DNA from 3 places in the Streptomyces sp. NPDC002669 genome. Region 3 is predicted to be linked to each of the others. Evidence: riboswitches for the same ligand, from Rfam matches in the RefSeq annotation. Region 3 holds a riboswitch; each other region holds the start of a gene.
The links. A riboswitch is a leader RNA that binds a small molecule or an ion and turns the genes downstream of it on or off. The one in region 3 is predicted to bind S-adenosylmethionine.
Positions count from the first base shown of each region.

Region 1 (4,757 bases), on a different contig from region 3:
GCGGCCAGCCGCTCCGTGCGCGCGGCCCGCTCGTCCTCCGCCATCGTCAGCGCCTCGTGCAGCGCCGCCGCCGTCGCGGAGACGTCGTACGGGTTCACCACCACCGCGTCGCCGCCCAGCTCCTCGTACGCCCCCGCCTCCCGCGACAGCACCAGCGCGCAGCCGTGGTCGGAGACCACCGGGATCTCCTTGGCGACCAGGTTCATGCCGTCGCGGATCGGGTTGACGAGCGCCACGTCGGCCAGCCGGTACGCGGCGAGCGAGCGGGCGAAGTCGTCCTTGACGTGCAGCACCACCGGCGTCCAGCCCGCCGTGCCGTACACGGCGTTGATCTCCTCGGCGACCCGCCGTACCTCGTCCGTGTAGTCCCGGTACACCGCGAGGTCCTGCCGGGAGGGGTACGCGAACGCCACGTGGACCACCCGCTCCCGCCACTCGGGGCGGTCGTCGAGGAGTGCCCGGTAGGCGAGCAGGCCGCGCACGATGTTCTTGGAGAGCTCCGTCCGGTCCACCCGTACGATCGTCCTCCGGCCGGGGCCCGTCTGCTCGCGCAGTGCCGCCATCCGCTCGTCCACGTCCGCCTCGTGCGCGCGGCGGCGCAGGAAGTCCGCGTCCGCGCCGAGGCCGTGCACCCCGATCTCGGTCCGGCCGGTGCCGCCCACGATCCGGGTGCAGCAGTCGGCGAACGCGTCGGCCCAGCGCCGGGTCAGGAAGGCCGCCCGGTCCGCGCCCAGGATGCCGCGCAGCAACTGCTCGGCGATGTCGTCGGGCAGCAGCCGGAAGTAGTCGACGGGCGCCCACGGGGTGTGCGAGAAGTGCCCGATCCGCAGGTCGGGGCGGAGCGCGCGGAGCATGCCGGGCACCAGCGCCAGGTGGTAGTCCTGCACCAGCACCGCCGCGCCCCGCCCGGCCTCCTCGGCGAGCGCCTCGGCGAAGGCCCGGTTGTAGGTCTCGAACGAGGCCCACTGCCGCCGGAACTCCGCGTCGAAGACCGGCTCCAGCGGGGTCTGGTACAGCATGTGGTGGACGAACCAGAGCACCGAGTTCGCGACGCCGTTGTACGCGTCCGCGTGGACGTCCGCGTCGATGTCGAGCATCCGCACGCCCGGCTCGCCGACCCCGCGCCGGACCGCCTCGCGGTCCCCGTCGCCGAGCGCGGCGCACACCCACAGCTTGTCCTCGACGGCGCTCAGCCCGGAGACCAGGCCCCCGCCGCCCCGTCTCGCGTCGAGCGCCCCGTCCTCGCCCAGGGCGTACGACACCGGGCCGCGGTTGGACGCGACGAGGACCTGGGCGGAGGGCCGGGCAGGGGGCTGGGCTTCGTGGTCGGAGGCCATGTTGCGGAATCTAGCCCGATCACGAACCGCCCAAACGTGCGAAGTCGGGCCGGTTCAGGCCGCGCGGCGCGAAACGTACTCCTCGATCTCGCGCATCGGGGGCCGCTCCTCGGTGTCCACGGCGTGGGTGCGCGGCACGAAGCCGTCCGCGCCGCGCTCGAACTGGGTGAGCTCGGGGCGCACCAAGTGGCCGCGGGACAGCCGCAGTTGCGCGGTCCGGTAGATCGTCGCCGCCATCCGGCCCAGCGCCTGCCCGTCCTGGTGCCGGTGCCTGCGCACCCCCACGTCCACCTGGGCCAGCGCGTCCAGTCCCACCGTGTGCAGGGCATCGACCAGCAGTCCCAGTTCCACTCCGTAGCCGACGGGGAACGGCAGCTGTTCGAGCAGGGAGCGGCGCACGGCGTACTCGCCGCCCAGCGGCTGGACGAAACCGGCCAGCTGCGGCCAGTGCAGATTGAGCAGCGGGCGGGCCACCAGCTCGGTCACCCGGCCCCCCTGGGCCGCCGTCCCGCCGGTGTCGTCCCCGAAGGGGCGGTCGTACATCGCCTTCACGAACTGCACGTCCGGGTCGGTCAGCAGCGGGCCGACGATGCCGGAGACGAAGTCCGCCGAGAAGTCCTTCAGGTCGGCGTCGACGAAGCAGACGATGTCGCCACCGGTGACCAGGAGGGACCGCCACAGCACCTCGCCCTTGCCGGGCACGGCCGGTATCCGGGGGAGTATCGCGTCACGGTGCACCACCCGGGCGCCGGCCTCCCGGGCCACCCGGGAGGTGGCGTCGGTGGAACCGGAGTCGATCACCACGAGCTCGTCGACCAGGGGGACCTTCTCCATCAGCTCGCGCCGGATCGTCGTGACGATGTCGCCGACCGTCGCCTCCTCGTCGAGCGCGGGCAGCACCACGCTCACGCTCCCGCGGCGCGGATCCCCGGCCTTGGCGGCCAGCAGACGCTCCAACGGACGGTCGGCGGCCGACCAGGATCGCCCGGCCAGCCAGCGTTCGACCTCTTCCAGCACGGTCGGTACTCCCTGTTGTGTGATCCATCTCGCGGTTCGGACTGCTGTCTCGGCAGCCTGGTGCTTCGGTTACAGTCTTGAACAACGCGGATGACCGTCGCATGTCGGGGTCCATCTGCCAATAAACGCCCGGATCGAAGATCCGGTGCCAAAGAGCTCATCCAGAGGGACTGAGGGAACGGCCCGTTGAAGTCCCGGCAACCCTCCTGCCGACCGCGAGGTCACGGTGGGGAAGGTGCCAATTCCGTCTTGTGGCGAAGTGCGTCACAAGGAAGATGAGGAGAAAGGGCCTCCGCCATCATGGCTGTGCAGACCGTTGCAGCGAACACCGAATCCTCCGTCGACCTCGGCCCCGCCGCGGCGCTTTCCTGCCGCGAGTGCAAAGAGCGTTTCGACCTCGGCCCCATCTTCGCCTGCGCGTCCTGTTTCGGACCGCTCGAAGTGGCGTACGACCTGCCGAGCGGTTCCCCCGAGGAGCTGAGGAAGCGCATCGAGGCCGGCCCGAACAACATCTGGCGCTACGCGCCGCTGCTGCCGGTCCCCGCGGACGTCGCGGACAAGCCCAACATCAACCCCGGCTTCACCAAGCTGGTCAAGGCCGACAACCTCGCCCGCGAGCTGGGCGTCACCGGCGGCCTGTACGTCAAGGACGACTCCGGCAACCCGACGCACTCCTTCAAGGACCGGGTCGTCGCGATCGCCGTCGAGGCCGCCCGCGCCTTCGGCTTCACCACCCTGTCCTGCTCCTCCACCGGCAACCTCGCCGGAGCGGTCGGCGCCGCCGCCGCCCGCGCGGGCTTCCGCTCCTGCGTGTTCATCCCGCACGACCTGGAGCAGGGCAAGGTCGTCATGGCCGCGGTGTACGGCGGTGAGCTGGTCGGCATCGAGGGCAACTACGACGACGTCAACCGCTTCTGCTCGGAGCTCATCGGCGACCCGCTCGGCGAGGGCTGGGGCTTCGTCAACGTCAACCTCCGGCCGTACTACGGCGAGGGCTCCAAGACCCTGGCGTACGAGATCTGCGAGCAGCTCGGCTGGCGGCTGCCGGACCAGATCGTCATCCCGATCGCGTCCGGATCGCAGCTCACGAAGATCGACAAGGGGCTCCAGGAGCTGATCGGGCTCGGTCTGGTCGAGGACAAGCCGTACAAGATCTTCGGCGCCCAGGCCGAGGGCTGCTCCCCGGTCTCCGCCGCCTTCAAGGCCGGTCACGACGTCGTACGGCCGCAGAAGCCGAACACCATCGCCAAGTCCCTGGCCATCGGCAACCCGGCCGACGGCCCGTACGTCCTGGACATCGCCCGCCGCACCGGCGGCGCGGTGGAGGACGTGGACGACGAGCAGGTGGTCGACGCCATCAAGCTGCTGGCCCGCACCGAGGGGATCTTCGCGGAGACGGCGGGCGGGGTGACGGTCGGCGTGACGAAGAAGCTCATCGAGGCCGGTGTCATCGACCCGACGCTGACCACCGTCGTCCTCAACACGGGCGACGGCCTCAAGACCCTCGACGCGGTGGCCGCCACCTCGCAGGCGACCGCGACGATCCGCCCCAGCCTGGACGCGTTCCGCGCCGCGGGCCTCGCCACCAGCTGACCACCCCGGACTCCAGGAAAGGCACCCGATCATGAGCGTGAACGTCCGCATCCCCACCATTCTCCGCACCTACACGGGCGGCCGGGCCGAGGTCCCGGCGGAGGGCACGACCCTCTCCCAGGTCATCGAGTCCCTGGAGAAGGACCACCCGGGCATCGCCGCCCGCGTCCTGGACGACCAGGGCAAGCTGCGCCGCTTCGTGAACGTCTACGTCAACGACGACGACGTGCGCTTCGAGAACGGTCTGGAGACGGCCACGCCGGACGGCGCCGGCATCTCGATCATCCCGGCCGTCGCGGGCGGCTGCTGACACCGCGTCGGGTCGCGGACCGAATCACCCGAACGGAATTGCCCTCTCCGGTTTCAAACCTCTCCGGGTTTGAAACGGAGGGGGCAATTCTGCATGGTTGAGCGCGGTAGAGTGTGGGAAGTCCCCCCAGCTGCCCGCACCGCCTGCATATGAGAATGCGCCGCGTCGCGACAAGAAGCAGCCAAAGTGCTCGAACCCCTTGCGCCATAAGTCACTTTTGTCTGGCCCGACTTGCCCTGGAATCTCACCAATTCCACATATTCGGGCGTTCGGCGCTGTCGAGAATTCTCGTCCGATTGACCTGTTGCAGAGGGCAGTTGGGCAGATACATTCAGCCGCGGTCGACGCGTTCCGGCGCACGCACCCTCTCCTGTCGGAGGGTGGGTTCTGACCCGGGACCGCGAAGTGCGGCCCCGCGCAAGGGCCAGTAATAGGGGAGTTAGGCATGGCTCAGGGCACCGTCAAGTGGTTCAACGCGGAGAAGGGGTACGGCTTCATCG
Region 1 covers NZ_JBIAQQ010000011.1:150,746-155,502, forward strand. Annotated here, with positions in the region: gene ACFYW1_RS18815 (trehalose-6-phosphate synthase) at 1-1,337, opposite strand, end outside; gene ACFYW1_RS18820 (glucosyl-3-phosphoglycerate synthase) at 1,392-2,354, opposite strand; SAM riboswitch class I at 2,509-2,636, shown strand; gene thrC (threonine synthase) at 2,655-3,947, shown strand; gene ACFYW1_RS18830 (ubiquitin-like small modifier protein 1) at 3,979-4,257, shown strand; gene ACFYW1_RS18835 (cold-shock protein) at 4,703-4,757, shown strand, end outside.
Region 1: another riboswitch for S-adenosylmethionine. It lies ahead of thrC (threonine synthase); the one in region 3 lies ahead of ACFYW1_RS06585 (aminotransferase class V-fold PLP-dependent enzyme).

Region 2 (4,757 bases), on a different contig from region 3:
TGTCCTCCGTCGCGCAGGCGTCCGACGACTCGGCCGCCGGTGACGACGGCGCGTCGGACGAGGCGTCGGCCGGCAACGGGCCCGAGGACGGCTGGTCCTCCGGCTGGTGGACCGACCGCTGGCTGTGGACGGTGGGCGGCGGCATCCTCGGGTCGCTCGCGGCGGTCTTCGGATACTCCCTCACCCGTGGCGCCGGCCGCCCGTCCAGGGTTCCGCCGGGCGCCTGACCCGCGCCCCCGCACGGCGTTCCCGACCCGGTGGACGGGCCCGGCCCCGCAGGGCCCGTCCACCGGGAACGGATCGCCGTCCCCTCACCCCCTCCCGCTTCCTCTCCTTCTCCCTCCCCGTTCGCGAGCCCATCCGCCCACGGGTGCCCCGGCCCGGCTACTCTCGTCAACTCACGTACCGCACAGGGCCGATGACATGTGCCACCGGTACGGGAGCCCTGAAGTCAGGTCGCTGCGCACCCCTGGGGTGCGCCACAAGGGAGCGGAGACCTTCATGTCCACGGAGACCGGCCCGGCCATCGACGCCGAGCCGCGGAACCACACGATCGTGCCGGGCCCGAAGGGGCTGCCGTTCCTCGGGAGCATGCCGCAGTTCGCGAAGAACCCCCTCGCCTTCTTCGAGCGGCTGCGCGGCCACGGGGACATGGTCGGCTGGCGGTTCGGCGCCAACCCGTGCGTGTACATAGCCGATCCGGACTGCATCGGCGAACTGCTCACCGAGACGGAACGCACCTTCGACCAGCCCGCGCTGGGCATCGCCTTCCGCACCGTGATGGGCAACGGCGTGGTGGTCGCCCGCGGCACCGACTGGCGGCGGAAACGGTCCCTGGTACAGCCCTCGGTACGCCCCAAGCAGGTGCGGTCGTACGCGGCAACAATGGCGGGCAGCACGGTGGAGCTGGCCGACACCTGGTCGGACGGCCGACGCGTCGACGTCAAGCGGGAGATGGCCGCCCTGACGCAACGGATCGCCGTCCGCACGATCTTCGGCGTGGACACCCCGGCCGACACCGAGGCCATGGGCCGGGCGATGGACGTGGCGCAGCAGGAGATCGGCAAGGAGTTCGCCGGGATCGGCGCACTGCTGCCGGACTGGGTTCCGACACCGGGCCGGGCCCGGATCAAGAAGGCCGCGGCGGTCATCGACGCCGAGGTGGCCCGGGTCGTCGCCCGCCACCGCGACGGCGGGGACGAGCGCCCCGACCTGCTGAGCCGGCTGCTGACCGCGATCGACGAGACGGGCGCGCACCTCACGGACCAGGAGATCCGGGACGAGACGGTCACCCTGTACATCGGCGGGCACGAGACGACCAGTTCCACGCTGGTGTGGGCCTGGTACCTGCTGTCCCGCAACCCGCGGGCGCGCGCCGCGCTCACCGAGGAGCTGGACCGGGTCCTCGGCGACCGGGAGCCGGAATTCGACGACTACGCCCGGCTGACGTACACCCAGTCCGTGGTCAAGGAGACGCTGCGGCTCTACCCGACGATCTGGCTGGTCACCGGCGTGGCCAAGGAGGGGGCGCGAATCGGCGGCGTCCCGATGCCGCGGGGCACCCGGGTGTGGAGCAGCCAGTGGGTGACGCACCGCGACGCGCGGTGGTTCCCCGAGCCGGAGGAGTTCCGCCCCGAGCGCTGGGACCCCGAGGAGGGCGACGACATCGCGGAGTACGCCTGGTTCCCCTTCGGCGGCGGCCCCCGGGTCTGCCTGGGGACCCGGTTCGCGATGGTCGAGGCGGTGCTGATCCTGGCCGTACTGGCCCGCCGCTTCGAACTGGACGTGGACCCGGGCACCATCGATCCCGTACCGAGTCTGACCCTGCAGCCGGACCGGGAGGTGCTGGCGACGCTCCGGGCACGGTGACGGGCGCAGGGCGGCCCGCGGGGCTCGTGGGGCTCGTGACCAGGCCCCACGGAGTCGTCCGGGCGCCGCCCACGCATCGTTCGGGCACCACCCCCGCATCGGATATACCGAACCGATATGTCCGATCTGTCGCGGGGATCATGTCATTCGGTCCACACTGTCCATGTCGGCCGTCCCGGCCCACATGGCCGTTCGGCCGTATCCGCAGGCTGTCGATCCAACGGGAGAAACACCATGCGCCTCCGCTCCGCCCTCGCCTCCACCCTCTCCGTCGCGGCAGCCCTGGCGCTGACCGGCACCGCGATGTCGGTGACGGCCGGCACCGCGTCCGCCGGAACGGCGAGCCGTCTCGCGACATGTCAGGAGAAGGCCCTCACCGTGCACGCCTCGCCCGGCGGACAGCGGAACGTCGTCCGTGTCGACGTCACCAACCACGGCAACCGGGCCTGTGTGGTGGACCGGATCCCGACGATCACCTTCAGAGGGCTGGACGGCTCCGCCCAGCCCGTGCCGCCCGCCGAGAGCGGCCCCTACACGCTCTCCGCGGGCGAGCGGGCCCACGCCGCCGTCCGCACCGCGGACCCGGCGGCCTCCGAGGGCCACGTCGTCGGCAGTCTCTCCGTGGCGGCCGACCCCTCCCACCTGGGCGTCACCTTCAGCGGGGCCCCCGTCGGCATGCCCCTGGGCATCCCCGTGTGGGAGCCGATCACCACCCTGTGGCAGGAGTCGAGCGCCGCCGCGGACCGCGCCCTGGCGGATGCGGTGGGCTGACGGACGGCCACGGACGCGGCGGTACGAACCGCGACTACAGGCCGTGGGCCGTGCCGCCGACGGTCCGCCGCGGGTCGGGGGCCTTGGTCGCGCACAACGGGCCGCCCTGGAACCCCACGTTGACCAGCGCCGTGGCACGGCCCGCGGAGTCCACCAGCTTCAGGGCGTGCCACCGCGGCAGCCAGAACACCCGGCCGCGGTGCTCGGCGAGCAGTTCCGTCAGGGCCGCCGGGGCGTGCGTCCACACCTTCGGCAGTTCCCCGGCATGATCGAAGGCGGGGCGCAGCCCGATCCAGCCGTCGGCGGCGACGTCGCCCGAGGTGAGCAGGAGCTCCACGGCCTGGCCGGGCTCCTGGTGGCACTTCTTGGCGTGGATCCAGTGGACGTGGTGGCCGGGTCCGTGACCGGAGCAGCCGTCATCGGGGATGAGGTGGGGGAGCATGGGTGTTCGCCTTCCCGAGACCGTGGACCTCAGGTGCTCTGCCCCGGCGGTCCGCTGTTCCCCGCACACCGCGCGCGGGGCAGGTCCTCACCCGGAGCACCCGCAGCGGAGCGGGGTGCCGTCCAGTCAGCCGGGGCTTCGCACTGGAACTCATGACCCATGAGGACTGTATCCCACGGACGGCGCTGCCCGACGGGTGGTCAGGGCCCGTACCGGCCGGGGGCGCCGGTCTCCCACTCCACCCGCCGGTCGTCGGGCAGCCAACCGTCAGCCGTGCAGCAGGACCGGGAAGGCCGCCATGTCGTTCTGCGTCATCACCGGCAGCTTGTTGATCTCCTCGTCCGGAACGGCCGCCCGCAGTGCGGGGAAACGCTCGAACAGCGCGGGCAGGGCGATGCCGGCCTCGACGCGGGAGAGCGCCGCGCCGGGGCAGATGTGCGGCCCGTGCCCGAAGGTCATGTGCCGGATCGGCGTCGGCCGGGTGATGTCGAACGCGTCGGCGTCCGCCCCGTGCTGCTCGGTGTCGCGGCCGATGGCGCGGTAGGAGATCACCACGCCCTCGCCCTTCGGGATCACCTCGTCGCCCACCTGGATGTCCTCGGTGGCGAACCGCATCAGCAGATGGGTGGTGGGGGTGTCCCAGCGCAGGGTCTCCTCGATCACCGTCTCCCAGGGGATCTCGCCGTCGAGCACCTTGCGCAGCTGGTCGGGGTGGGTGAGCAGGGCCCGCACGGCGTTCAGGATCAGCCCGATGGTGGTCTCGTGACCGGCCGCCACCATTGCCTTGAGATTGCCCACCACCTCCTCCTCGGTGAGCGGTTCGCCGCCCTCCTCGGCAAGGATGAGCGCGCTGGTGAGATCGTCGGTCGGCCGCGCGGTCTTCTCGCGGACGAGGGCGGTGTAGAAGACGTCCAGCTCGGCCAGCAGCGCCAGACGCTCCTCCTGCGGCGTGAGCATGGAGAAGAACGCCTTGTACCGCTTCATCAGCATGGGATGTTCCGCCTCGTCCACGCCCATCAGCATGCCGACGACCCGCATGGGCAGCGGCTGCGCGAACACGGACTTGAGGTCGACCACCCCGTCCTCGCTGCGCTCGCCGTGCTCGGCGAGGGAGTCGAGCAGTTCCTCGGTGAACTTCTCTATCTCCGGGCGTATCTCCTCCAGTCGGCGCGGGGTGAGCGCCTGGGAGGTCTTGGTGCGCAGCCGCCGGTGTTCCGCGCCGTCCACGGTGAACATGGAGCGCCCGGCGTCGATCATGCCGATCAGCGGCCAGTCGTGCGTGACCTCCCCGCTCTGCCAGAGCCCCCAGACATCGATGTCCTTCACCAGCCGCGGATCCACGAGCAGTTGGCGGGCCAGGGAGTGCCGGGTGACGGCCAGGGCCGGTACGCCGAGCAGTTCGATCCTGGCGAGCGGACCGGCGTCGCGCAGGCGCGCCGTCTCGCCGTCGAGGTCCTGGACCAGCGGGTCGACGACCAGGACCGGGCCGTTCGAAGCGTCTTCCCGGGCGGCGTGCGGACAGTTCAAGAGAAGTCTCCTCTCGGTCGTACGGGGGAGAACCGGACGGGCAGCGCGGTCATCCCCCGCAGGAAGGCGGACTGTCGCCGGACCAGTTCCCGTGCGGAAACGGACAGTTCCAGGTCGGGCAGCCGGTCGAGCAGCACCTCGATCCCGG
Region 2 covers NZ_JBIAQQ010000016.1:106,023-110,779, reverse strand. Annotated here, with positions in the region: gene ACFYW1_RS23455 (hypothetical protein) at 1-227, shown strand, start outside; gene ACFYW1_RS23450 (cytochrome P450) at 502-1,869, shown strand; gene ACFYW1_RS23445 (DUF4232 domain-containing protein) at 2,104-2,640, shown strand; gene ACFYW1_RS23440 (hypothetical protein) at 2,675-3,082, opposite strand; SAM riboswitch class IV at 3,131-3,240, opposite strand; gene ACFYW1_RS23435 (cytochrome P450) at 3,350-4,609, opposite strand; gene ACFYW1_RS23430 (cytochrome P450) at 4,606-4,757, opposite strand, start outside.
Region 2: another riboswitch for S-adenosylmethionine. It lies ahead of ACFYW1_RS23440 (hypothetical protein); the one in region 3 lies ahead of ACFYW1_RS06585 (aminotransferase class V-fold PLP-dependent enzyme).

Region 3 (4,757 bases):
CTTCTTCTTCCTGGTCTTCGGCATCATCGCCGTCATCGCGGCGATCGCCACGATCAACCCGATCTGGAACATCGGCCCGTACCGTCCGGACCAGGTGTCCACCGGCGCCCAGCCCGACTGGTACATGGGCTTCGCCGAGGGTCTGATCCGAGTGATGCCGGGCTGGGAGATCAACCTCTGGGGCCACACGCTCGTCCTGGGCGTGTTCATCCCGCTGATGGCCTTCGGACTGGTGCTCGCGGTTCTCGCGGTCTACCCGTTCATCGAGTCCTGGATCACCGGGGACAAGCGCGAGCATCACATCCTGGACCGCCCGCGCAACGCCCCGACCCGGACGGCCTTCGGCGTCGCCTGGATCACCGAGTACGTCGTCGTCTTCATCGGCGGTGGCAACGACCTGTGGGCCACGCACTTCCACCTGTCGATCAACGCCATCTCGTGGTTCGTCCGGATCTTCATCTTCGCGGGCCCGATCATCGCGTTCATCGTCACCCGGCGGATCTGCCTCGGCCTCCAGCGCCGCGACAAGGAGAAGGTGCTGCACGGACGCGAGTCCGGCATCATCAAGCGCCTGCCGCACGGTGAGTTCGTCGAGATCCACGAGCCGCTCGGCCCCGAGCAGCTGCACACGCTCACCGCGCACGAGCAGTACAAGCCGGTCGAGATCGGCCCGACGGTCGACGAGAACGGTGTCGAGCGCAAGGTGTCGCCGCTGGAGAAGCTGCGCGCCCGACTCAGCAAGGGCTACTACGGCGAGAACAACCAGATCGCCAAGCCCACCGTCGAGGAGTACAAGGAGATCACCAGCGGCCACGGTCACCACTGATCGCCTGAACTGATCGCCACGGCAGGAGCCCCGTCCACGCGTTGGACGGGGCTCTTCGCCGTCCTCTTCCGGTCGATAGGGTGGAGACGATTCTTTTACCGACTGTGGACCCCGGGAGCGGACCATGAACGTTGTGACCCCGATCGGCGGCGACAGCGTGGCGGACCGTTCCTGGCCCGGCGTGCTGAACGCCCTGCTGCGCGGCGAGAACCTCACCGCGGACGCCACCGCCTGGGCCATGGACCGCATCATGAGCGGCGAGGCGACCGATGTGCAGATCGCCGGGTTCGCGGTGGCGCTGCGGGCCAAGGGCGAGACCATCGACGAGGTGACCGGCCTGGTGCGGGCGATGTACGAGCACGCCCGCACCATCGAGGTGCCCGGCCGCACGGTCGACATCGTCGGCACCGGCGGCGACCTCGCCAAGACGGTCAACATCTCCACCATGTCGGCGATCGTCATCGCCGGCACCGGCGCCAAGATCGTCAAGCACGGCAACCGGGCCTCGTCCTCGGCGAGCGGCTCCTCCGACGTGCTGGAGAAGCTCGGCGTCAACCTGGACCTCTCCGCGGAGCGGGTCGTCGAGGTCGCCGAGGAGGCGGGCATCACCTTCTGCTTCGCGGTGAAGTTCCACCCCGCCCTGCGGTACGTCGCCAGGGCCCGCAAGGAGCTCGGCACGCCGACCACGTTCAACATCCTCGGCCCGCTCACCAACCCGGCCCGGGTGCGTTCCCAGGCCGTCGGCGTGGCCGACCCGAAGATGGCGCCCATCGTCGCCGGGGTGCTCGCCGAACGCGGCAACTCCGCGCTGGTCTTCCGCGGCGACGACGGCCTGGACGAGCTGACGACGACCGCGACCTCACGGGTCTGGGTGGTGCGCGACGGAGCTGTCCGCGAGGAGACGTTCGACCCGCGCGACGTCGGTCTGGAGCTGGTGCCCGTGGAGGCGCTGCGCGGCGCGGACGCCTCGTACAACGCCGATGTGGCCCGCCGGCTGCTGGCGGGGGAGCAGGGGCCGGTGCGCGATGCCGTGCTGCTCAACTCGGCGGCGGCCCTGACGGCGCTGGACCCGACGGACGGCACGCTGAACGAGCAGCTCGCCGCCGGGATGGCGAAGGCGGCCGAGTCCATCGACTCGGGCGCGGCGGCGCGGACGCTGGAGCGCTGGGTGGCGGCCAGCAACGCCTGAGAGCCCGTCGGGCGGTGTCACCCGATGACCGCCCGACGGGCCCCGACAGGTCCCGGCAGGCCCCGACGGGCTCTCGAACGGGCGGAGAGATGACGCAAGGCGCGGTCCGGATCCTGGACCGCGCCTTGCGCACGTCCGCGCGTATGGCAAGATGCTGGGCAGGTCATGAGTGACAGCGACTACGGCCCCGGCCCGCTGTCCGGCAACCCTCCGTCCGTGGCGGGGTGCCCCGGGTGAAGACCAGGCCGTGGGCAGCGAGGTCCACGGCAAGCGCGGGCCCCTCGGCATCTGTGAATGCCAACCCCCGGGGTCCTGGTCCCTAGGGAGCCTCTTGTGAGCACGCGAATGCGATAGGGCCGCCCGGCCCTCTTCCGCACACCCTTTTTTCTCCTTCCGCCGCACTGTCGCGTGTCCGCCGGTGCGCGTTCTTCGCCTGCCTCTTACGGGAGTTCGCCATGTCTGTACCCACCGCTGCCATCGACGAGTCGGTTTGTTCCCCGCTGCCCGTTCTGGGGGAGGACGTGACGGTTCCGCTGGTCACGGGCGGTGAAGTCGCGTACGCCGCCCTCGACTACGCCGCCAGCGCGCCCGCCCTGCGCCGGGTCTGGGACGACGTCGCCGCGTACGCCCCGTACTACGGCAGCGTCCACCGCGGCGCCGGCTATCTCTCCCAGCTCTCCACGGACCTCTTCGAGAACAGCCGCGCCACCGTCGCGGAGTTCCTCGGCTGCCGCGCGGACGACCAGGTGGTCTTCACCCGCTCGACCACCGACTCGCTGAACCTGCTGGCCGCGGCGCTCCCCGCCGACTGCCAGGTCTTCGTCTTCGAGACCGAGCACCACGCCTCGCTGCTGCCGTGGCGCGACGCGCGGGTGACCTACCTGAACGCCCCGCGCACCCCGGCCCAGGCCGTCGAGACGCTGGAGCGGGCCCTGGCCGCGCGCGACCCCTACGGCCCCGCGCTGGTCTGCGTCACCGGCGCCTCCAACGTCACCGGCGAGCTGTGGCCGGTCGGGGAGCTGGCGGCCGCCGCGCACGCGCACGGCGCCCGGATCGTGCTGGACGCCGCGCAGCTCGCCCCGCACCACCCCGTCGACATCGCCGAGCTGGACGTCGACTGGGTCGCCTTCTCCGGGCACAAGCTGTACGCGCCCTTCGGCTCCGGCGTGCTCGCCGGCCGGGCCGACTGGCTGCGGGAGGCCGAGCCCTACCTGGCCGGCGGCGGCGCCTCGCGCAAGGTCGCCCGCCGCCCCGACGGCGGGGTGGACGTCGAGTGGCACACCACGGCCGCCCGGCACGAGGCCGGTTCCCCCAACGTCATCGGCGCGTACTCCATCGCCTCGGCCTGCAAGGCGCTGAAGGAGGCGGGCTTCGACGCGCTGGTCGCCCGCGAGCAGCGCCTCGTGGCCGGTGTCCGGGCCGGTCTCGCCGCAATTCCCCAGGTCAAGGTGCTCTCGCTGTTCGGCGACGACGCCCCGAGGGTCGGCGTCATCTCCTTCGTGGTGGAGGGCTGGAACAGCTCGCACTTCGCCGCCGCGCTCTCCGCCGAGTACGGCATCGGCGTCCGCGACGGACTGTTCTGCGCCCACCCCCTGGTCCGCACCCTGCTGGGCGGCGACCCGCAGGAGGTCGGCGAGTGCGGTGCGCCCGAGGCCGAGCCGGGCGAGCGGTCCCTCAACGCGATCCGGGTGAGCTTCGGCGCCGGTACGCCGGACGAGCACATCGAGCGCTTCGTCCGCGCGGTCCAGGAGCTGGTGAGCGAGGGCGCCCAGTGGAAGTACCGCACCGAGGACGGCCGTTGCGTCCCGGACCGGGGCGCCGCGCAGCACTGACCGGCACACGGCACTTCGGCGGGGTACGGGCGGCTTCCGCCCGTACCCCGCCGAAGTGTCACGCGGGTGAATCCGTGGTGGTTACGCGTCGAGCCCGATGGCGAAGGCCGCCTCCAGGTCGTGCTGCGAGTAGGTGCGGAACGCCACGTGGGTGTCGGTGGCCTCGACGCCGGGAATCTTGCTGATCCGGCCCGGGATGATGTCCGCCAGATCGTCGTGCCTGGCCACTCGGACCATGGCGATCAGGTCGTACGTACCGGTGACCGAGAAGACTTCGCTGACGCTGTCCAGCGCGGCGATGGACTCGGCGATCTCGGGAATCCGGTCCACGCTGGTTTTGATGAGCACGATCGCGGTGATCACGGCTGACTTTCTCCCTCGGTGGCCGCGGCTGGTGCCTTCACTCTATCCGTACGCCGGTAACGCCCCCAGGCGTAGAGGAAGCCGAGGGCAAAGCCCACCACGTGGGCCAGATAGGCGACCCCCGGCCCCCCGCTGCCCGCGCCCTGGACCGCGAGCCACTGCAGGACGAACCAGAACACCAGCACGATCCAGGCGGGGAAGCGCAGCGGCAGGAAGAAGAGGAACGGGAACAGGCTGGTCACCCGGGCCCTGGGGAACAGGTACAGGAACGCCCCGAGCACCGCCGAGATCGCCCCCGAGGCGCCGACGAGCGTCTGGTCGGAGGTGGCGTGCGCGGCCGCGTAGGCGACCAGGGCGAGGTAGCCGCAGATGACGTAGAAGAAGGTGAACCCGATACGGCCCATGCGCTCCTCGGTCATCGCCCCGAACACGTACAGGAAGAGCATGTTGCCGAGCAGGTGCACCCAGCTGCCGTGCACGAAGAGGGCGGTGAGCGGGGTGAGCAGGACCCGCACCGGGCCGTCCCACAGCTCGTTCGGGATCACGC
Region 3 covers NZ_JBIAQQ010000003.1:386,330-391,086, reverse strand. Annotated here, with positions in the region: gene ACFYW1_RS06595 (cytochrome bc complex cytochrome b subunit) at 1-826, shown strand, start outside; gene trpD (anthranilate phosphoribosyltransferase) at 951-2,015, shown strand; SAM riboswitch class IV at 2,177-2,294, shown strand; gene ACFYW1_RS06585 (aminotransferase class V-fold PLP-dependent enzyme) at 2,471-3,847, shown strand; gene ACFYW1_RS06580 (Lrp/AsnC family transcriptional regulator) at 3,929-4,210, opposite strand; gene ACFYW1_RS06575 (rhomboid family intramembrane serine protease) at 4,207-4,757, opposite strand, start outside.